3 regions of the Anaerobutyricum hallii genome follow, and region 1 is predicted to be linked to each of the others. Evidence: a T-box and tRNA genes for the amino acid it is inferred to sense, from the RefSeq annotation. Region 1 holds a T-box; the other regions hold tRNA genes.
The links. The T-box of region 1 lies ahead of thrS (threonine--tRNA ligase). A T-box ahead of a tRNA ligase gene usually reads a tRNA of that ligase, here a tRNA-Thr.
Positions count from the first base shown of each region.

Region 2: it encodes a tRNA-Thr, which carries the amino acid that the T-box ahead of thrS (threonine--tRNA ligase) is inferred to sense. The anticodon was not compared.
Region 3: it encodes a tRNA-Thr, which carries the amino acid that the T-box ahead of thrS (threonine--tRNA ligase) is inferred to sense. The anticodon was not compared.

Region 1 is NZ_LT907978.1:3,008,547-3,016,185, reverse strand. It holds gene EHLA_RS13705 (SulP family inorganic anion transporter) at 1-2,197, shown strand, start outside; gene EHLA_RS13700 (hypothetical protein) at 2,348-2,581, shown strand; gene EHLA_RS13695 (NAD(P)/FAD-dependent oxidoreductase) at 2,886-4,130, shown strand; T-box leader at 4,177-4,431, shown strand; gene thrS (threonine--tRNA ligase) at 4,575-6,344, shown strand; gene EHLA_RS13685 (sensor domain-containing diguanylate cyclase) at 6,555-7,639, shown strand, end outside.
Region 2 is NZ_LT907978.1:638,129-645,767, reverse strand. It holds gene EHLA_RS02895 (DUF3427 domain-containing protein) at 1-9, opposite strand, end outside; gene EHLA_RS16010 (hypothetical protein) at 679-861, shown strand; gene EHLA_RS02880 (hypothetical protein) at 1,164-1,733, opposite strand; gene EHLA_RS02875 (hypothetical protein) at 1,944-2,285, opposite strand; gene EHLA_RS02870 (hypothetical protein) at 2,418-2,939, opposite strand; gene EHLA_RS02865 (helix-turn-helix domain-containing protein) at 3,030-3,257, opposite strand; gene EHLA_RS02860 (ketopantoate reductase family protein) at 3,320-4,288, opposite strand; tRNA gene EHLA_RS02855 (tRNA-Thr) at 5,370-5,442, shown strand; gene EHLA_RS02845 (EutP/PduV family microcompartment system protein) at 5,772-6,302, opposite strand; gene EHLA_RS02840 (phosphatase PAP2 family protein) at 6,371-7,054, opposite strand; gene EHLA_RS02835 (putative ABC transporter permease) at 7,247-7,639, opposite strand, start outside.
Region 3 is NZ_LT907978.1:2,041,868-2,049,506, reverse strand. It holds gene srlA (PTS glucitol/sorbitol transporter subunit IIC) at 1-343, shown strand, start outside; gene srlE (PTS glucitol/sorbitol transporter subunit IIB) at 378-1,397, shown strand; gene EHLA_RS09340 (PTS glucitol/sorbitol transporter subunit IIA) at 1,551-1,913, shown strand; gene EHLA_RS09335 (BglG family transcription antiterminator) at 2,032-3,936, shown strand; tRNA gene EHLA_RS09330 (tRNA-Thr) at 4,101-4,173, opposite strand; gene EHLA_RS09325 (cell wall hydrolase) at 4,449-5,117, shown strand; gene EHLA_RS09320 (glutamine--tRNA ligase/YqeY domain fusion protein) at 5,200-6,873, shown strand; gene EHLA_RS09315 (sulfide/dihydroorotate dehydrogenase-like FAD/NAD-binding protein) at 7,059-7,639, shown strand, end outside.

The DNA of each region.
Region 1 (7,639 bases):
AGAATATTTTGGAAAAGATCTTACAGCTGGAATCATGATTGCGGCTGTTTCTATTCCTATTTCTATGGGGTATGCGGAAGTATCAGGTCTGCCAGCAGTTTTTGGACTGTATGGCTCTGTACTTCCTATTTTATTTTTTGCACTTTTTTCCACTTCTCCTCAGTTTATTTTTGGAGTGGATGCGGCACCGGCGGCCATCGCGGGAGCAGCGCTTGCAAGTCTTGGAATTGAGAGTGGGAGTGTGGATGCACTCCGGTATATTCCAGTTATTGCACTATTCGTTGGTTTATGGCTGCTTTTATTTTATTTTTTGAAAGCAGGTAAGCTCGTTACATTTATTTCTACTCCAGTTATGGGAGGGTTTATCAGCGGAATCGCGTTGACAATTATCTTGATGCAGATTCCAAAGATTATGGGAGGTAAATCCGGTTCTGGTGAACTTCCAGAACTGTTAAAACATTTGTATGAGACAGCATTGCATATAAATTGGGTATCGGTCGGATTAGGTGTCGGAGCGCTGGCAATATTGATTATTTCTAAAAAAGTAATGCCGAAGTTTCCGATGGCAGTTGTGATCATGGCTCTTGGAATGGTTTCTACATTGGTATTTCATGTGGATCATTATGGAGTGGCTTTACTATCGAAAGTAGAGCCAGGACTTCCTAAATTTATTATACCGTCTGTATTTCATGTAGACCTTAAGCATGCAGCAGGTCGTGGCTTGATGATTGCTGTTGTTGTTATGGCAGAAACTTTACTTTCCGAGAATAATTTTGCTTCGAAAAATGGTTATAAAATAGATGATAATAAAGAAATCCTTGCCTGTGCGGCAGGAAATATTATTTCTGCTTTTACAGGAAGCTGTCCGGTAAATGGAAGTATTTCAAGAACATCAATGAATGAACAGTTTGGAGGAAGGACGCAGGCTGTCTCTATTACAGCAGCAATTTCTATGGTAATGGTTCTTTTATTTGCAGCAGGGTTTATAGGATACTTGCCGGTTCCGGTATTGACGGCAATTGTGATCTCTGCATTAATGAATGTTGTAGAATGGCATTTGGCAGTTCGTTTATTTAAAGTAAGTCGAAAAGAATTTTATATTTTTGTAGCAGCCTGCATGGCAGTACTTTTTCTTGGAACAATTTACGGAGTAATTATAGGAATCATTCTATCCTTTGTGGCAGTTGTTATTCGGGAAACGAATCCGACAAGAGCATTTCTTGGAGGTATTCCAGGAAGAGATGGTTTTTATGATTTAGATAAAAATCATTATGCACATCCGATTGAACACACGATGATCTATCGTTTTAATGCAACCCTTTTCTTCGCAAATAGTAAATTATTTCAGGAAGATATCGAAAATAATTTAAAAGAAGACATAAAAACCGTAATCGTAGATGCCGGAACAATTACAAGTATTGATATAACAGCAGCGGATACGATTCTTATGTTAAAACAAAACTTAGAGAAAAAAGGAATTGCATTTTACATTACAGAACATATGCAGGCACTTAATACACAGTTTCGAAATCTTGGAATGGGTGGATTAATAGAAGAAGGGTGTATCAGAAGAACGATTACGGCAGCGCTTCTTGATTCAGGATTACAAAAACCATTTCCACTGGAAGGTATTCCGGCAAATCTGCAGGAAAGCTTAGAAGAATTGCGGGAACATGCAGGAAAACTGCCTGTTCATAAGCATAATACAGAAAAAATAGAAAAATTAAAAAAAGCACTGTGGCTACATACATTACCTGCCGAAGAAGAAAATACACTCGAAGAGTTTGCATGGGCATTTGGTGAAGATACAGTAAATGAAATCGAAAAAAGAGTACATCGGGTAATAGCGAATCTGCATCATTGGCCGGAAATCAAAGAAATTTCGGAAAAAGGTCTTTCAAAACAAATGCAGGCATGGCACAATCTCGGTGCTATTGATGAGGATGAGGTTCTTCGAAGAATGGAACTTCATTTAGATGAACTTTCCGCAAATCTAGAAGAGGATAAAAATAAACAGCTTATATTCCAGATGATCGAAAAACGTCGTCATCATTTGGAGATAGAATTAAAACAAGAAAATCCAGAGATATGGGAAAAGTTAGTAGAAAGCAGAGAGAATTTAGAACGAAGACTGCAAAAACAGAATCCGGAAGCTGCAGGAAAATTACATGAATTAGAGAAAAAATTGCTAATTTGATTGGAAGAACAGACGAAAAGCAGAAATTTTATATCAAATAGAATGTGAAGATAGTCGCTTCATAGAAAATGCCTGTTCGGCATTTTTATTTGCTCCGACATCACATTTTATTTGATATAAAATTTCTGCTTTTCTGCTAGCTGGCTCCAGGTGGAAATTAGTATTTGCGGTTTGGGAGAAAGAAGGAGATACTGTAACTTCTACATTGCAAAAGGATGTACATGGACTGTAACAATTAAAGGAACAGATGGAACGGTATATGTACAAGGAAATAGTGAATATACAATAACCGTATCTTCTTATTCTACGAAAGCAGATATGTCCGGTGCGACAGAAAGTACAGCATGGAAGGATTATGAAGTAAGTAAGCCATCTGAATTATAGGATATTTCTTTGAATCTGGCATCATATAAAAAGTAAATTTTAAATTAAACGAATAACGCACAAACAAAATAAACTATATAAACAGTAATTATATTAAAAAAACAGCATGAAAAGAAGAAAAAGAATGTTTAAGAAAAATTAATAACATTCTTTTTCTTTTTAGTTGTATAATAGAAATGTTAAAGGTGGTATAATGGTTAATAATTACAGAAAGAATAGTAGAGAATTCAAGTCGAGCAGCCACTCACCACCTGAAAGAGGTGGGAGTCTTCTCGACTGAGATAAATTTCAGGAGGATAGATCGATGTCAGATTCTATATGGAGGAGTATTGACACAGCAGAAAAATCTGATTATGGAAAGATGGAATGCATGGAAATGACCGATGTAGCGATTGTTGGCGGAGGTTTATGCGGTATACTATGTGCCTGGTTTTTAAAAGATGCAGGAGTAGACTGTATTCTTTTAGATAAAGATCGAATCGCTGAAGGAACAGGGAAAGATGCGATGGCACAGGTAACTTCTCAACATGGTCTGATCTATAGTAAGTTATTAGAACGAGATGGTGAGGAGAAGGCCAGGATGTATTTTCAGGCGAATGAACAGGCAATACAGAAGTATCGGGAACTTTCTGAACAGATTGATTGTGATTTTGAAGAAACGAGTTCTTATGTTTATTCTAAGAATGATAGAGAAAAGATTGAAAAAGAGATTGATGCAGTAGATCGAATTGGCGGGAAGGCAGATTTTTGTGAGACAACAGAATTGCCCTTTGATATATCAGGAGCAGTACGTTTTCCGGGACAGGCCAAGCTAAATCCGGTAAAATTGTTGAATGGTCTTGTAAAAGAACTGGAAAAGCATCAGAATATACATATATATGAAGGTGTAGAGATTGATGACTGGTTCAGGCATGTTATATGGTGTGGAATACACGTTACGGTAGCAGATCATATTATTTGCACAACACATATTCCATTTTATGAGAAGCTTGGCAAGTATAACAGAAAGCTGCATATGGAAGAGTCCTGTATTCTGGCACTGGGGAATGCACAGAAGATGAATGGGATGTATACAGATGAAGCGCAGGGAGGACTCTCTTTTCGAAGTTATGGGGATTTACTTTTAATGACAGGAGGAATGTACAAGCCAGAAAGTGACAGGGAGGCTCATGAATGGGAGAAACTAAGGGAGGCAGCAGCAATGTACTATCCTGAAGCAAAAGAGAAGGCGAGCTGGAAAGTACAGGATTGTTTCAGTTTAGATGGTATACCATATATCGGATCTTATGCTTCTGAAAGAAAAACACCGGGTCTGTATGTGGCAACAGGATTTAATGGTTGGGGAATGACTTCTGCGATGACTGCCGCCATGCTTTTAACGGAAATAATTTTGAAAGATAAGTTTGTAGAAGCGAAAGAGGCTGTCAATTATTCATGGAAAGAAGTGTTTTCTACAGAGCGAAAGATTTTACTTCCACAGTATTTTTCTAATATAAAGGATACGATTTCAGACAGATTTTCATTCAGACCTCAAAAGTATAAAAAATAAAACATTGACAAATATTTTTAATAGTGCTACCATACACTCGAAACAACGAAAAGCGATGAAGGAAAAGAGTAATATATTAGAATTATACAGAGAGAGTAACGAGTGCTGAGAGTTATTTATGAGGAAATATATGAAAACCATTCCTGAGCTGCGATGCGAAAAGAAGTATTTTTTGAGATGGGTAAGACATTTTGGGATATTTCACAAGTGTTGCCGTATGCCCGCGTTAAGGGATAGGATTTAATCATAGAATCTGAAGTGAAATAATAAGGTGGAACCGTGTATTTACTGCACCCTTAGATTATAGTCATATTGTAATCTATGGGTGCTTTTTTAATTTACAGAAAATTACTCCTGACTTTGAAGGCTAATGTCTTAAAATGCCTGGAGCAAATAAAAAAGAAAGGTCCCAGTCAGATTCGTTCTTATTTTGGAGGTAATGAAATGAAAGTTCTGGAAAAAAATGGACAGGTAATCGAAGGTGATTTTGACAACAAAGAGGTAAAGGAAGCATTTTGGCATACAAGCGCTCATGTGCTGGCACAGGCAGTAAAGAGATTATATCCGGATACAAAGTGTGCGATCGGACCAGCAATTGACAACGGATTTTATTATGATTTTGACTTTTCTTTTTCATTTACAGAAGAGAATCTTGCGGCAATTGAAAAAGAGATGAAAAAGATTGTAAAACAGTCCCTTCCACTGGAAGTTTTTGAAGTGAAAAAAGAAGAAGCTCTTTCCTATATGAAAGAAAGACAGGAAGATTATAAGGTGGAGATGATCGAAGAACTTCCTGAAGATGAGACGATTACATTTTATAAGCAGGGAGATTATGAGGAATTTTGTGCGGGTCCTCACGTATCAAACACCTGTGTTATTAAAGCAATTAAGCTTCTTTCTACAGCAGGTGCATATTGGCGTGGTGATGAGAAAAATAAGATGCTTACAAGGATTTATGGAATTTCTTTTCCAAAAGCATCAGAATTGCAGGATTATCTGCATATGCTTGAGGAAGCGAAAAAGAGAGACCATAGAAAGCTTGGAAAAGAACTTGGCTTATTTACAATTATGGAGGAAGGTCCGGGATTTCCATTTTTCTTACCAAAGGGAATGGTATTGAAAAATACATTAATTGATTACTGGAGAAAGATTCATACAAGAGAAGAGTATCAGGAAATCTCTACACCAATTCTTTTAAACAGACAGCTTTGGGAGACATCCGGACACTGGGATCATTACCGGGAAAATATGTACACAACAGTAATTGACGACATGGATTTTGCTGTAAAACCAATGAACTGTCCAGGTGGAATGCTTGTTTATAAGATGGAGCCTCGTTCTTACAAAGAACTTCCACTTCGTCTTGGGGAACTTGGCCTTGTGCACCGTCACGAAAAGTCCGGACAGCTTCATGGACTGATGCGTGTAAGATGCTTTACACAGGACGATGCCCATATCTTTATGACAGAGGCGCAGATTGAAAATGAAATCCAGAAAGTCGTAAAATTGATTGATGAAGTATATAAGAAATTTGGATTTACTTATCATGTAGAATTATCCACTCGTCCAGATGATAGCATGGGAACAGAAGAAGAGTGGGAAGTAGCAACAAATGCATTGGAAAATGCAATCAAAGCCATGAATATTCCTTACGAAGTAAATGAGGGAGACGGCGCATTCTATGGTCCAAAACTTGACTTCCATTTACAGGATTCTATCGGAAGAACATGGCAGTGCGGAACAATCCAGCTTGACTTCCAGCTTCCACAGAGATTTGAGGCAGAATATATTGGAGCAGACGGAGAAAAACATCGTCCAATCATGATTCACCGTGTTGTATTTGGTTCTATTGAGCGATTTATCGGAATCTTAATTGAACATTATGCAGGAAAGTTCCCAACATGGTTAGCACCGGTACAGGCAAAAGTTCTTCCTGTATCCGACAAATTTGCAGAGTATGCTAAGAAAGTTTCTGCGGAGCTGAAGGCAAAAGGGGTTCGTGTTGAAATGGATGACAGGGATGAGAAACTTGGTTACAAGATCAGACAGGCACAGCTTCAGAAGGTACCATATATGCTGATCGTTGGAGAAAAAGAACAGAATGAAGGAACGGTATCTGTTCGAAAGAGAGATGTAGCAGATCAAAATGACAGTCCGGAATTAGGTGCAATGTCTGTAGAAGAATTTGCCGAGATCATCGAAAAAGAAATTTAAATAGAGCGAATAAACAGCAAAAAGAATTCCAGCTTATAATCTTTATTATAAGCTGGAATTTTTTTGTCTGTTTCCATTAATGAATTAAATTGAGAAGTTGTTAACAAATGTAAAAAACAAATGACAATGAGAAAGGATTATGGTATGATAAAAAATACAATAATAGTTTACATTGTACTATCATTAGAATTCTATAAGGAGGGGAACAGCATGGGGAAAAAAGGAATGGAGCAGAATGAAGTAAGAAAATATTTGCTGATTATAGGTACCTTTCTTATTTTTATGATAGGTTGTCTTTTGTTTTTTTTATCCTGGCTTCAGAAGGATGTGGAAATAAATAGTCAGAAGAATGTTGCTACGAATGTGGAAAGGCAAAGTTATCATTTAAACTCGATTATAGATATTCAATTTAGTTATCTATCCGGTATGGCTACTTATGTAGGGGAAAGAGAGAATATATTTTCAGGAGAAAATAAGAGACTGATTCAGAGTATTGTAAAAGAACAGGATTTAGATCTCCTTGCACTTATTGATGCAGATGGGAATGCCTGTTACAGTAATGGAGCAAAAAAGTTGGTGAAAACCAGAAAGTACTTTAAAGAAGCGATGGAAGGAAAGCGAGTAATGAGTTCTCCTGTGGAAAGTATGGTCGATGGAAAAACGAAGGTAATACTTGCAGTACCTATTTACAAAGAGGGAGAAGTCATAGGGGTTCTGGGGGCTTCTTATAACGTTGGCGCATTAAATCAGATGCTATTTAACGATATTTATGATGGAGTAGGTTTTTCTATGATCATAGACTCTTCCGGAAGAATTATTTCCTGTGATAGTGGAAAGGCGTATCGAAATATCAATATTAGCGATAATGTATATGATTTTTATGTAACAAATAAAGAAGTTTCTAAAAAGGATATGGCAGAGACAAAAAGAAATATAAAGAACCAGAAAGCTGGAATTCTTGTACTTAAGGAGGGGAAAAAAGTAAGGTATCTTGCCTATGATACACTTGGAATTAATGACTGGATGCTTTGTTATGTGGTTCCTCAGAGTAAAGCACAGGAAGATTATCAGTTTGTTCAAGACAGACAAGTTATTTTGGTTTTTGTTATAGGTGGAGGAATGATTGCATTTCTGCTCATTATCTTATACAGAGAGTCTCAGAAGCAAAAATATATGAAGGAACTTGCAAGTATTGATGGTCTGACGCAGCTTTATAATAAGGTTGGGACGGAGAATTTAGTTACAGAATGGCTTGATAGTAAAGAGAGTAAATCCGGAGGGGTTCTGCTTATGCT
Region 2 (7,639 bases), 2.4 Mb from region 1:
AACAGCCATACAATCACCTCTCAATCATGTATGATTTTCTTGTTTAAAAATCTATTTTTTCCACAAGTGATCTTTATCTCCCACTTTAAACAAATAACTTGTCAATGTATCCATAGAAAGATTCCATTTCCTTTATTTGTAATTCATGAGATGGTAGATTCGTTTTCCCACTAATTATGTCGTAAAATAAGCTTTCTTGATGCCTAATTCTTGATAAAAGTCAGACTGAGAACAATCTGTATTTTTTGTCAATTCTTTTAGGAAATATCCAAATGTCATATTTTTATACTCGCATTCTATAATAGTCTGTATACATACTTACATATGTTATATCATATTTATAGTATCACATTCAATAATATTGAATGTTTAAAATTCTCCATTTATTAGATTTAATCCATGACTTTTTGCACACTCACTAGATACCTTCCGCCTCTCTTCTGTATATGGTGCTGTTATGCGGCTTGATAGTCTTCCTTTATCTATTTCAAAAATCATTACACCTTCATTATTCTGGCTCTCGAACCGGCAATTCTCTGGATGCTGTTCAGCAAAGGACAGCAATCCATCTTGCAATCCCTCGAAATAATTGTTTCCTTTTCATACTTCGTTAACCTTTGCCATTATATTATTCCTCCATTCTGTGCTGAAAAAGGCACTGATCCGGATGATATCTATATGCAAACAATCAAAGCTGCGCAATTTTCTGAAGAGGACTTCTTTGGTACGGCCATTAACAAAGACATGGTGAAAATCTTATCGTCCATTCGTGATGCACATAGGCATGACAGTACAACTGCTGATACTACCGGAGCCGATGTTGTTAAAAATGCTTTGGAGCAGGCCAATCATTTTAAATGATCTGCTAAAGAAGCCCAAGTTGCCATGTTCCTGAAACAATTAGGAATCAAATATAGTAAACTCACCAAAGATGAATTTGTCACTTTGATGGGCATTCTTCGTAAATCCGATATGCTGAAATCCCCCGGGAGCAAACGTGGCAAAGGTAACCAAAAGAAACGATAGCAACAAAAAACAGGTCCGGACGCACTGAGGCTAATCAGTGTATCTGAACCTGTCTTTTCTATGGTCTTTCCGATGAATAGCTAGACTGGCTTTTCATTGAGATTTCTTATGCTTTTTTCGTTGACATTTAATACTGTTCAATGTATCATATAATCAAGAAATGGGTTTGTTACCGTACAGCTATTGCTCAAGCGGGGTGCTCGTTTCTTTTTTATGTTCACCATGTCATACAGATATAAATTTCCGTCTGCAGCATGTCGTATCAACATTTCTATCCTGAATATATTAAATCGTTCAAGATCTCCAGTATCATTGTTATATACTGGGAGTGCAAACCTTGTCGTAAACCTATACCAGCCAAATTTTGCATCAACATTATGCTTTCCTTTAAAGTTTTCCTGCCATCGTCTATTCGTAGCACATTGAAGAAGCATAGGAATTCCTTGGGTAGCATTAGCCTTTGCTTTCGCATTCGCTCCATATAATCTTTTGGTATCTCCAGATCCTTTTAATTCTCCTGGAAAATCTGAACCAATATAGACTTGATCCGAGGTTTCGACTACTTCATAGCAATCTCCTATGTATTCTTTTAAATACTGCTCAACTTCTTCCCAATTGATATTCCTCTTTCCTTTAAAACGAATATCACTGATTACAACAATTTTCTTTCCATCCAAATCTGATATTACGCTTATTTTCTTATCCACTAAATAGCCTCCTTTCCAACCTGATGCATTGTGTTATGCTTATGATAAAAAAATATATAAAGAATACTATGATACCTGATAATCCTTCCTTGAACTAATTCTTGGACTAGAAATCATCTTATCTTGAACTAAATATAATTTTTTCTCGTTTCTTTTTTATACACTATTTCATTAGCTTTCATCAAGTACAATTATATCTCATCTGCTTTATCAAATCATATGCAAAATCCAATATTCTTCCTCTGAAGAATTCCCAATCATTTCAATAGACTCCTCACAAAAATGGTTTAGATTTAAATAATAGTCTTCCCTCTCACTACTAAAATCTAACTGTGCAGTATCTAATTCTACCATCTCATCTTCATCAAATATCAACTTTCTCACATAAATATAATCATCAAAGCCTCTTGTAATATCTTCCTTTAAAAGATTTTCTCCAGTTCCAAACTTTGCAGAAATAAATACCTCACTGACTGGAAGATAGAGTAAAACACCTTTTTCATCCGATGGATTCTCTATCCACTTTTTCTTAAATGCACCAATATTATTCATTATACTTCCTCATCCTAATTCTTACGCAACTATTACTCAAGCAGAATACTGACTTTTTATTTTTCTTGCATATATTGTTTTTATGATGTATTATATAAACAAGAAATGGGTTTTGTGTCGTGTACGATTTTATTATTCAAGCGAGTTGCTCATTTCTTTTTTTATGTCTATAATATCATATAAATATTTTTTTCTGTCTTCTGAATGTCTAATAATCATCGAAGCATGAAAAACATTATATCTTTCAATCTCCTCCTGTTCATTATATACAGGAAGAGCAAATCTTGAATCATATCTATACCAACCATATTTAGCATTACGATTATGCTTTTCTTTATGATTTTCTCTATAGCTCCCACCTTGTGCTGTTTCCAATAATTCTGGAATCCCCTGTGCTGCATTTGCCTTAGCTTTTGCAACCGTACCTTTTAATTTATATGTATATTTTGATCCAGTATATTCACTAGGCAAATCATTCCCTATATATATCATTTCATTATTGGCTACAATATTATAGAACTCTCCTACATAATTTTTCAGATACTCCTTAACCTCATTCCAATTCACCGCTCGTTTCCCTTTAAATTTAATATCATGGATAAAAACTATCTTTTTCCCATCCAAATCTTCAATTACACTTACTTTTCGATTCATAATACTATACCACCATTCGTCTTCAAATTATAACATTAAGCTCAAACAATTATAACGCATTGCGTTAATTAAGTGGTAAAAAAATAAGTCTTACGACTTATCTTTTTTCACCATTCCCTCCATCTTTGCTCGATATTTAATCAAACGTAACAGATAGTCTGGCAATTGGCGTTTTTCTGCTTCCCAGTCCTGAACCGTACGATATGGTATTCCATAGTAATCACTGAATTCTCTGCGGTTCATTCCCATTTTTTCTCGCAGTTCTTTTATTTCTCTTCCTCTACCCACAACCTCTCTCCATTCAATCACAAAACGCATTGCGTTAATTAATAATACTGTATATATTCCAATCTGTCAACTAAGCTATGTCATTTTCTATACTATTTCACCTCCATCTCCCGAAACTTTTCTGCCGCTCTCTCATACGCTGACACTTCTACCCCATACTTTTTGGCCATCCGTACAACCTCATATACCAGCCCATCAATTTCCGACTGTTTTCCTTCTATAACATCTCTTTGCATAGATGTTGTTGCCTCTTCTGGCAAATTAGAAAGGATTTTTAAGTTACGTTCTACAAGGTCTTCTTCAAAAGTGATTCCCATTGCGTTAGCTAGTGTAACAATTTCTCGAATTAATGTCTTAAAAAGTTCCCTGGCTTCTCCTTCTCGTTGGAAATCTCCTGCAATAGCGTGTAAATAAAGTCCTGCGGTTCCGATTGGAGACACATAGGAAAACTTAGTCAAGGCATCCCGTTTTATGTTATCTGATAAAATACCATCAATTCCACTGTCTTTAAAATCTTGTGCAATCTTTTTCAATAATCTTTCTGCTTTATATTCACCATCCAACTGTCCATTTAATTTCTTCAAATCTTCCTTTTCCCTTACACCGAAAAATACTCTTAATATTTCTCCATGCTGCAATAATACTCCTGCCTGTTTAATATTAGCAGAAACGTAGATGCATCCATCCGTCACAAGAACCTTTGGAAGTTTCTCCTGAAGATACGCACCTGTTCCATAAACATTTAATACTGGAACAACTATCGTATTTTTATGGGAAATGTTTTGAATAAATGGAATGCAGGAATCGAGAGAATATTTTTTAACACAAACGAGAATTACATCTGCTTTTTCTCCTTTTGCCTCATAAGATTCCATACTTTCTGCACCGACAGGTATGCTTTCCGTTTCGTTTATCCACATTTTTTCAACAGAAAGTCCCTGCTTTTGCATAGCTTCTAAATGTGCATTTCTTGCGATAAGTGTTACATCTTTTCCTGCCTTTGTCATGTAGAATCCAAGTATTCCTCCTGTTCCACCTGCTCCGATGATTATGTATTTCATGACTTGTCCTTCTTTCTTAAAATATACTATACTCTATAATACACTATTTTACTATTTAATTCATTGAGAGAAAACAGACGAAAATAAAAAGAATAGACCATAACAAATGTAAAGATATCACTGCGTAAAAAATGCCTGTTCGGCATTTTTACTTGCTCTCACATTACATTTGTTATGGTCTATTCTTTTTATTTTTCTGTGTTTTGGCTCCAGAAGGAATGAATGCAATAGTTTTTAGGAGAAATTAAGGGGGAGAGGTCAGAAGTCTACTGCTACCCAGAAAGTATGCCTGCCGGCATTTTTACTTGCTCTCGCATTACATTTTCTATAGTCTATTATTTTTATTTTCTGTGTATTGTACCCCATGGAATAAATGTAATAGTCTTTGGAAAAGAGATGGGGAAGGGGTCAGAAAGTTATGACTTATTCTGATACTGTCTCCGCGATGCTGTCAATGCTGATAAGATAATATCGTCAGCTATCATTGTATACGATAAATTCACTACTATATTGTGGCAATATATCATTTTTCTCTTCTGGATGGTGTACCTTTCGAGCAAGCAGGAGTCTTCTGATTTCTCCCCTTCTCTCCCCAAAGACTATTACGTTCATTCCTCCTGGAACCAAAACACAGAAAAAAGAAACAATGTCATATCCCAGATGCGGCTTCGGAGCGTGTTTTAGATGCGGATGAGCATCTTAAACACAGCGACTACAGAGTAGATGGGATATGACATTGTTTCTTTTTTTCGTCTGTTTTCTCCTAATGAATCTGACGATACATCTTCCGAGCAAACAGAAGTCTTCTGACCTCTCCCCCTTCTCTCCCCAAAGACTATTACATTCATTCCTTCTGGAGCCAACACACAGAAAAAAGAAATAATACCATATCCCAGATGCGGCTTCGGAGCGTGTTTATGATGCAGATGAGCATTTTAAACACAGCGACTACAGAGCAGATGGGATATGGTATTATTTCTTTTTTCGTCTGTTTCCCCTAAGAAATCAAATAGTAAATTAATATTTTTTTATTGCTTTTTTTCTAAAAGTATAGTAAAATGATTAGGTCAGTTTTTGACAAGCTTCCTTGGCTCAGTTGGTAGAGCGACGCATTCGTAATGCGTAGGTCGCCGGTTCAAGTCCGGCAGGGAGCTTTTTTTATTTTCCAGAAACTTTTCCTGGAATTTTTTTACAAACTATAATTAAAATAAGAATTATAATCAAAATAAGAAAACCAGAAGCTTTAATTAAAATTCATAAAAAAAGCAATCTATGCGTTATAAAGCACATGAATATGAGTTTTTTAATTCGCCCAAAAACAGAAAAACAGAAAAGCAGAAATTTACTATAAAAGAAAATGTGATGTCGGAGCAAGTAAAAATGCCAGTCAGGCATTTTCTGCGCCGCGATTATCTTCACATTTTCTTTTATAGTAAATTTCTGCTTTTCGTCTGTTTTCGTTTGTTTATAAATCATACATGAATTATACGATTACGCCGTTAAGATTAAGCTGTTGATCGCTTTCTCCTTTTCCATAGCCAAGATGGTCGTACTGTGCCTTGACTTCTTCCCATGGAAGCTTATCATGTTCCTCTTTCAGATAGGAAATTATATCTGCGATACCTTCGCCTGTAAATGAGCTTGTCATAAAGATTTTCTTACAACCGGCAAGTCTTAGCCAGTCAGCGGCCTGCTCTGGGTTCGCTGCCCAATGGTCACACTTCGTTACGATTCCAACTACTTCTCTATTAGATTGCGCTGTTACGTTTGGCGGATATAGGGAAAACGGTTCTGTTGCGCTGATCAAAAGACCTACTACGTCTGCTTCTGCACTATATACAGCGAGGGAACCGGCAAGTTCCTTTGTTTCGGCATATTCACCCGGTGTGTCTATAATCACATCATAGTGATTAATATACTGTGTTTTATGATAAACAATCTTCTTGCCTTTCATCGCCTGTGTGAGTGTTGTTTTCCCCGCCTCACTTCTTCCAATAAATATTATCTTTCGCATGTCTACACTTCCTCATCTGCAACATTTTGTTATATCTATTCTATCACATCAACCAATGCAGGAAAAGGTCAAAATTTGGAGAATTCTTTGCGTTTTCTGCGAAATTTTAGTTCTTCTAATCCTTCTTTTATCTTTTCTGTTCTTTCATTATAAATAATATCATAACTTACATAAGATAAAATCAATGCAGTAAGTACATCCACAACGGAATGCTGTTTTAAAAACATGGTGGACAGGATAATAGAAGTAGTCATAAAAAAAGCCGCTCCTCTTATCACTTTCTTTTCTTTCAGATACGGACTGTTTTTTACGGCAAAATACACTGCCATCGAGTTAAACACATGAATGCTCGGAAGTACATTTGTCGGCGTATCCATCGAGTAGATCTTTCTGGTAAGCTGTATAAAGATATTGTCTCTTGTAAATGTGTCTGGCCGAAGTTCTAAGCCATTCGGATATACATAAGAAACAATAATAAATATCGTCATTCCAATCATGCCAAAATACATTAACTTACAAAAGGATTCCTTTTCCTGGAAGAAAAAGTAAATACCTGCTATTGCAATATACGCAAACCATAAAAGATACGGTATGATAAATACTTCTATAAAGGGAATATACCGATCAATCGCACAGTCAATAATATGTAATTGATCCGGCACTCTTTTTTCTAAATAGGAAAATGCCGCTAAATAAAACGGAAAGTATAGCAGGAGTAAACCATGCTTATAATTCTTTAATTTTTCTGTCATAATATCACCTTTTTGCCCGATTGCTATATATTCAGGAATGTCCTGACATTTTTGCTGCGAGATGCGCGTCATGATGTATAAACTGTATAAATAATACAGATGCCTGCACAATTTATTATCTTAAAAATGTAACGCAACTTTCTTAATAAGTCAATGTATTTTCCCACTCTTCACAATATCTTAAAAAAATTGTTATTTTTTCCCTTTTCTTTTTTCTTCAAAATCCGCTAAGTATCCTTTTAACTGATTAAAGGCATCCGTATACTTTGGAGAGACCATAGTAGGGTTTCCTTTAATAAGCATTCGGACATTGCCGGTTCCCTTTCTTTTCAGGCGGAAATTACGTTCTTTTAACTTTCCGATTCTTTCTTTCATATCAAGCATTTCGAGTTTCTGATGTTCTGGAAGCCTTGGAAGCTCTGCCATTTCTCTCATCTTAGCCAGACGCAGTTCTATTTCTTTTCCTATTTCATCCATACGCTCTACTGCCGGATGGTTCTTAACATATTCTCTCCACTCCTGATCAAGAACAGCGATAACAACATCTGCTCTCTTTCTTAATATAACCACTTCTTTTCGTACATT
Region 3 (7,639 bases), 970 kb from region 1:
GGTACTTCCATTTGTATCTGCATTTATGTTAGGTAACCCAATGGCTCTTTCCATGGGTAAGTTCATGCCAGAATTTTATAAGCCAGCATACTATGCATCTGCAACATATCACTGTCATACAAACAACGGTATTTTTCCACACATCAATGCTTCAGAGCTTTTTGTATGGCTTGGAATCGCAAATGGTATCTCTGCATTAAATCTTGATACAACACCATTAGCAGTACGTTATCTTTTAGTTGGTCTTGTAGCAAACTTTATTTCAGGATGGGTGACAGAATTTACTACAAGATATGTAGAGAAGCAGCAGGGTGTAAAACTTAGCCGCACATTAAAGGCATAGGAAGATTAGAAGGAACGATAAGGGAGGAACGAAAATGTCAGAATTAAGAGCAATCAGAATAGAAAGAGGCCCACAGGGATTTGGCGGACCGTTGATCATCCGTCCAACAGAACAGAAAAATAAAGTTATGTATATTACCGGTGGTGGAACTGCACCGGAATGTCTGAAGAAAATCGTAGAACTTAGTGGAATGACACCAGTAGATGGTTTCCATGGTTCAGCACCAGAAGAAGAACTTGCTATGGTTATCGTAGACTGTGGAGGAACATTACGCTGTGGTATTTATCCACAGAAAAGAATTCCAACAGTAAACGTTATGCCGGTAGGTAAATCAGGACCACTTGCAAACTTTATCACAGAAGATATCTATGTATCTGCTGTTACATCCAAACAGATTTCTCTTGCAGATGAAGCAGATGTAGAAGAAGCTGCAAAGTCTGTAGAGACTTCTGAGAAGAAGGAAGAAAAAACAGTGAAGTTTAATGCAGATCAGAAAGTATCAGAAACACTTGCTGCACAGGAAAACAAATCTATCATCACAAAAGTAGGTTTAGGTGTTGGTAAGTTTGTAAATACATTTTATCAGGCAGGTCGTGATGCGATTCAGACATGTATCACAACACTTCTTCCGTTCATGGCATTTGTATCTTTGTTAGTAGGTATCATTAACGGTTCTGGTTTTGGTAATGCATTTGCAAAATTACTGACTCCATTAGCAGGAAATGTTTTTGGACTGGTTGCTCTTGGTGTCATTTGTTCTATTCCTGGATTATCTGCATTACTTGGACCTGGAGCGGTTATTGCACAGATTGTTGGTACATTGATCGGAACAGAAATTGGAAAAGGAAACATTGCTCCTCAGCTTGCACTTCCAGCACTTTTTGCAATCAACTGCCAGGGTGCATGTGACTTTATTCCAGTAGGTCTTGGACTTGCTGAAGCAGAGCCTGAAACAATTGAAGTTGGTGTACTTTCCGTTATGTATTCCAGATTTTTAACAGGCTGGATTCGTGTATTAATTGCATATGCAGCAAGTTTTGGATTATACGCTTAAGTAAATAAAACAAAAAGTAAATAGAGGATGTCAGAGAAGAGGAATGCTCCGGCATCCTGCTCGACTTGAATAAAATATTAAAATTAGCTCTTACATGTATTGGAGAATGTGTTACAATTAAAAGGAGCAAACTGTAGAAAGGATAGAAGAATCATGGCTATAATTTATGAGAACAAAGTAAAAGAACTTGGAAAAGATATTATGATGATGAATGGAGGAGACTTCATTATTATTTTTGGAGACAGTGCTCCGGCAGAATTAAGAGATTATTGTTACTCTGTTGATGTGAATCCGATTAATGGAGAAATCAAGGCAGGACAGACATTAAAAATTGATGAAAATGAATATAAGATTACCTGTGTCGGAGAAGAGGCACCGGTAACACTCGCAGGTCTGGGTCATTGTACGATCCGCTTTAATGGCATGACAGAAGCAGAACTTCCGGGAACTCTTTATGTAGAGGAAAAACCAGTTCCGGAAATCAAGATCGGTACAACAATCCAGATTATAGAATAAGTAGTAATTCAGAATTATTGATGATTCGTTTTGGTGAATGGATTCTGAATAATTACAGAAAATATTAATACGAAACCAAAACATAACCAGAAAATCTGAAAAGGATAACGGACAAGGTATGAAAAATTTATTTGGTGACAACAGACAGGCTAACATCCTGTCTGTTTTGCGAAAAAGTTCTACATTAAATATTGAGACACTGGCAGAACGATTTGGCGTGAGTGAGCGTACAGTTCGGAATGATATAAAAGACATTAACAAAGAATTAAAAAACAGTGGCCTGATAGAAATTAATCAGGGAAAGTGCGGTCTTAGAGTGTTTGATACGAGAGACTTTCAAAATGCGTATGCCCGTATTATAGAAACAGATGATTTGATGAATTCTTCCCACAAGAGACAGGAGTATGTTTTTGCGAAGCTTATGAGAGCGATGGAGCCGGTACTTACAGATGACCTTGCTTATGAGATGAACATAGGGCGAAGTACATTAATCAGCGATTTAAAAAAGCTTCGCCAGACAATGGAAGACTACGAGCTTGAGATTGTTGGAAAGACCAGTAAGGGATTAGCTCTTGCCGGTTCGGAACTTAATATTCGAAAGTTTGTTATGGAGAATCTTTTTGACTCTATTTATCAGAATTATCCCCAGGATGAATTGATGCTAAAGGGGATCAGAGAAGCGCTGGCTGAACAGAATTTTGAAGAATCAACACAGAAAATGTTTGAGAACTATATGACATTAATGTTTGATCGTTTTCTTACGGGACATATCATTACCCGTATGCCGGAAAAGTATTATAATTTAGTATCAAGAAACAGTTTTTCATTTGTGAATCAGTTAATTGATAATCTTTCAAAAGAATTTTACATTGAAATTCCAATAGAAGAAAAAATATTTGTTTTTCTGCCGATCATTGGTATGCGTACACCTGCAGACAGTAAAAATATGTATAGCATAGAACTCGATGAGAAGATTCAGCCATTACTGAAAAAGATTGTAGAGGGGATTCGTCTGGAATTAAATATTTCAATCGATCCTCATGAATTTGCAGAGAAGTTTATGTATCATATTATGTTTATGATAAACAGGCTTCGTTATAATGTACACATTGATAATCCGATGTTTGAAGACATTCATTACAAATATCCGCTTGCATTTAAAATGTCAGAAATAGCGGCGAGAGTAATCGGTGAGGAAGCGGAAGTTGCAGTGACACAGGCAGAACTTGGGTATCTGGCAGCTTATTTTGGGGTGTTCCTTGAAGTAAATACTTTGAATCAAAAGCAGCAAAAGATTGCAGTGATCAGCGATAAGGGAAGAGTTACAGCACAGTTATTTGCTGTGCAGATTCGTAAAGTAGTTGACAGCAGCAGTCAGCTTGATATACTGGCACCGTCTGAAGCAGTCAGTGATATTCTTGATCAGTATGATATTGTAATCTGTACAACGGAGCACATGATAGAATGTGAATGTCCGGTTATTTATATTCATGAGATTTTTGATGAGAATGAACTGAAAAACAAGCTTCGCCAGGCGAAGTTTTGTAAAGGAACAGATGCGGTGATTCTTGATGATAATTGGTATGTAATGGCTAATATTTTAAAAGAAGATACCTTTTTTAATCTTTCAGAACAAAAAGATTATATTTCCGCTTTAGACCAGATGATGGATACTCTTTGTCAAAATGGATATGTTGATGAAGACTTCAAAGAACGGGTATGGGAAAAAGAATCGAAATCCAGTATGATCATTGACAATATTGCGATTCCTCATGCTGTACAAAAGGCAGGAGATGCCATTGTGTTATCTGTGGGAGTATTTCGTGAGCCGATGCCATATAAAAATGACAATATTCAAGTTGTGTTTTTGCTGGCGCTCCCGGAAGAAATTCGAGATGAAAATCTTTTGATCTGTGTCTATGATGAGATTATGTCACTTGTAAAAAATGATGAGCTCATTGAAAAAATTACGCATTCAGGGAATTATATTGATTTTATGAAGGTATTATATAAAAGAAATTAATTGTCTGCTTAAGAGAATGTTGCAAAAACAGCCATGTACTATAACAAGGATTCCCTAATAGTACATGGTATATCTCATTTCACATTTGGTATATATAATGAAAAAGAGAATTATCCAATAATATTCATTGGATAACTCTCTTTTTCTTTTTCAGCATAGATATAAGCTGATGACGAGACTTGAACTCGAGACCTCCGCCTTACCAAGGCGACGCTCTACCGACTGAGCTACATCAGCAATTCAGATATACAAACCTGACAAAAAGGATTCTATCATGCCCTATTCGGTTTGTCAACGGAATTTTATTAAATTTTTAAAAAATATGTACTATTGGCACAATATGATGATACCAGGGTCAAAAGGTTAAAATACGGAGTAATTCGTGACATCAAATCAGGGAAAAAATACCTTTTATGATACCAAGGTCAAAAAATCAAAAATGCATATTTTTTGTCTTCTTGTCATATATTATTAGAAATCGCGATAGCGAAATAATAAGACAGGAGAAAAATATGAATAGAAAAAAACATGGGAATTACAGGCATATTTTACTGGTGTTAGTGTTGTGGCTTTTTTGGTTTCAGAATGTCAGTGCATCACAGATGCTTTTTCCATTTGTAGCGGACGACTGGATTTCTTTTGAAGGGCGTACTTTTTTACAGCTTCAGCAAGAGAAAAAACAGACAGAAATAAAAAAGCAGAGGAATCATAAAAAAAGTAATGAGAAAAGTAATAAAATAAGTAATAAGAAAAAAGTAAAAGAGACGATGGCGGTTCCGGTAAAATATGATAATGAAATCAGTGCCGGTGACCGCCAGATTCTTTATAAAGTGGTTTCTATGGAATGTGATACAGGGTACGAAGGTTCGTTAGCGGTGATTAGCTGTATGTTAAATCGTTTAGAATCTGACAAATATCCGGATGATTTAATGGATGTAGTGAGGGAAAAGGCACAATTTAGTGCATATTATGACAAAAAAACTGAGACATATCCATATATAGACAGAAAGCCATCTCAGGAATGTATACAGGCGGTAGACGATGCGCTTGCCGGCAAAAAAAGAAATCTGCCTTCTTATATCATGTATTTTCGTGCTTCTTCGTATAAAAAGCTGAAAGGTTATAAGAAATATGGGCAGATTGGAGACAATACTTACTTCTATAAAGAAGAAGACCGTTGATTTTCACTTGTACAGGAAAAATAAGTATGATATGATAGAACGCAGTTAAAGGGAATCGAAGCCTTTATAGAATTACAGGAGGATGAGAATGGAAGAAAAAGAAAAAGTATCGAAAAATTTTATAGAGATGGCGATTGATAAAGATTTAGAAGAGGGTGTGTATGATCATGTCATGACCAGATTCCCTCCGGAACCAAACGGATATCTTCATATCGGACATGCAAAGTCTATTTTATTAAACTATGGGCTGGCACAGAAGTATCATGGCAAGTTTAATCTGCGTTTTGATGATACGAATCCTACAAAAGAAAGAATGGAATTCGTAGAATCTATTAAGAAAGATGTGCAGTGGTTAGGGGCAGATTATGAAGACAGACTGTTTTTTGCATCCAACTACTTTGATCAGATGTATGAGGCAGCCGTTTCTTTGATTAAGAAAGGAAAAGCATATGTCTGTGATCTGTCCGCAGAAGAAATTCGTGAATACAGAGGAACATTAAAAGAACCTGGGAAAGAAAGCCCATATCGTAACCGTTCTGTAGAAGAGAATCTTGAACTTTTTGAAAAGATGAAGAATGGTGAATTTGCAGATGGAGAGAAAGTACTTCGAGCAAAGATTGATATGGCTGCCGGTAATATTAACATGAGAGATCCGATTCTCTACCGCGTTGCACATATGACACATCATAATACAGGAGATAAATGGTGTATTTATCCAATGTATGATTTTGCACATCCAATTGAAGATGCAATCGAGGGTGTAACACATTCTATCTGTACGCTGGAATTTGAAGACCACAGACCTCTTTACGACTGGGTTGTAAAAGAAGTTGGTTTCGAACAGCCTCCAAGACAGATTGAATTTGCAAAAATGTATTTGACCAATGTAATTACCGGAAAGCGCTACATTAAAAAGTTAGTAGAAGATGGTGTCGTAGATGGATGGGATGATCCACGTCTCGTATCCATCGCAGCTCTTAGAAGAAGAGGTTTTACCCCGGATGCTATCCGTACTTTTATTGAGCTTGCAGGTGTTTCTAAAGCACAGAGTTCTGTAGATTATGCGATGTTAGAATTTTGTATTCGTGATGATTTAAAACTTAAGAAGTCTCGTGTGATGGCAGTTCTTGATCCTGTAAAGGTTGTTATTACAAACTATCCGGAAGGACAGATTGAGTACCTGGATGTAGAGAATAATAAAGAGAATGAGGAGTTGGGAAGTCGTAAAGTTGCCTTTGGTCGTGAACTTTATATCGAAAGAGATGATTTTATGATTGACCCTCCAAAGAAATATTTCCGTATGTATCCGGGCAATGAAGTTCGTCTTATGAATGCTTATTTTGTAAAATGTACAGATTACATTACAGATGAGAACGGCAAAGTGACAGAAATCCACTGTACGTATGATCCGGAAACAAAGAGCGGAAGCGGATTTACCGGACGTAAAGTAAAAGGAACGATTCACTGGGTATGTGCAGATGAATGTGTAGATGCAGAAGTTCGTTTATATGAGAACATTGTGGATGAAGAGAAGGGTGTTTACAATGAGGATGGAAGTCTTAATTTAAATCCAAATTCTCTGACGATTCTTCCGGAATGTAAGTTAGAAGCTGGTCTGAAAGATAGCAAGGCTTATGATAGTTTCCAGTTTGTAAGACAGGGATATTTCTGCTGTGATGCAAAAGACAGTACAGAGGATCATTTGGTATTTAACCGAGTTGTTTCTCTGAAGAGCTCTTATAAACCCAAAAAATAAGGTGTAAGCTCTCGGGATTTGTTATGAACTTATCGTTATATTTATGACAGGATAAAAGCAGAAAACCGCAGAAAGACTCATTTTCTGCGGTTTTTACTTGAGTTTTTTTCTTGTTCATGTAATAATAAAGGCACGCTAAAATTTAGTTACTTAGATTGGCGAGATTATGAGTGAGGTGTAACCGTATGTACAAAATCGTAAAAAAAGAAACGCTCAACAGCGTTGTAGAACTGATGGAAATCCATGCTCCTTTCGTAGCACGTAAATGTGAGCCTGGACAGTTCATCATTCTTCGTGTGGATGAAGATGGTGAGAGAGTACCACTTACTATCGCAGATTATGACAGAGAAAAAGAGACTGTTACTATTATCTATCAGATTTTAGGATATTCAACAACTCTATTAAGCCAGAAGAAAGAAGGCGAGTATCTGGCAGACTTTGTAGGTCCTCTCGGAGTACCTGCATCTCTTGAAAAGAGAGAGAACAAAGTCATCGGTGTTGCCGGTGGTGTTGGAGCTGCCCCTCTGTATCCACAGCTTCGTAAGTTGGCTGAGAACGGAACAAAAGTAGATGTTATCATTGGTGGTAAGAGCAAAGAGTACGTTTTATGGGCTGATAAGTTCCGCGAATTTTGTGAGAATGTTTATATAGCAACAGATGACGGAAGTGAAGGAACAAAGGGATTTGTTACAACGGTTCTTCAGGATCTTTTAGATAAAGGAGAAGTTTATGATGAGTGTATCGCTATCGGACCACTGATCATGAT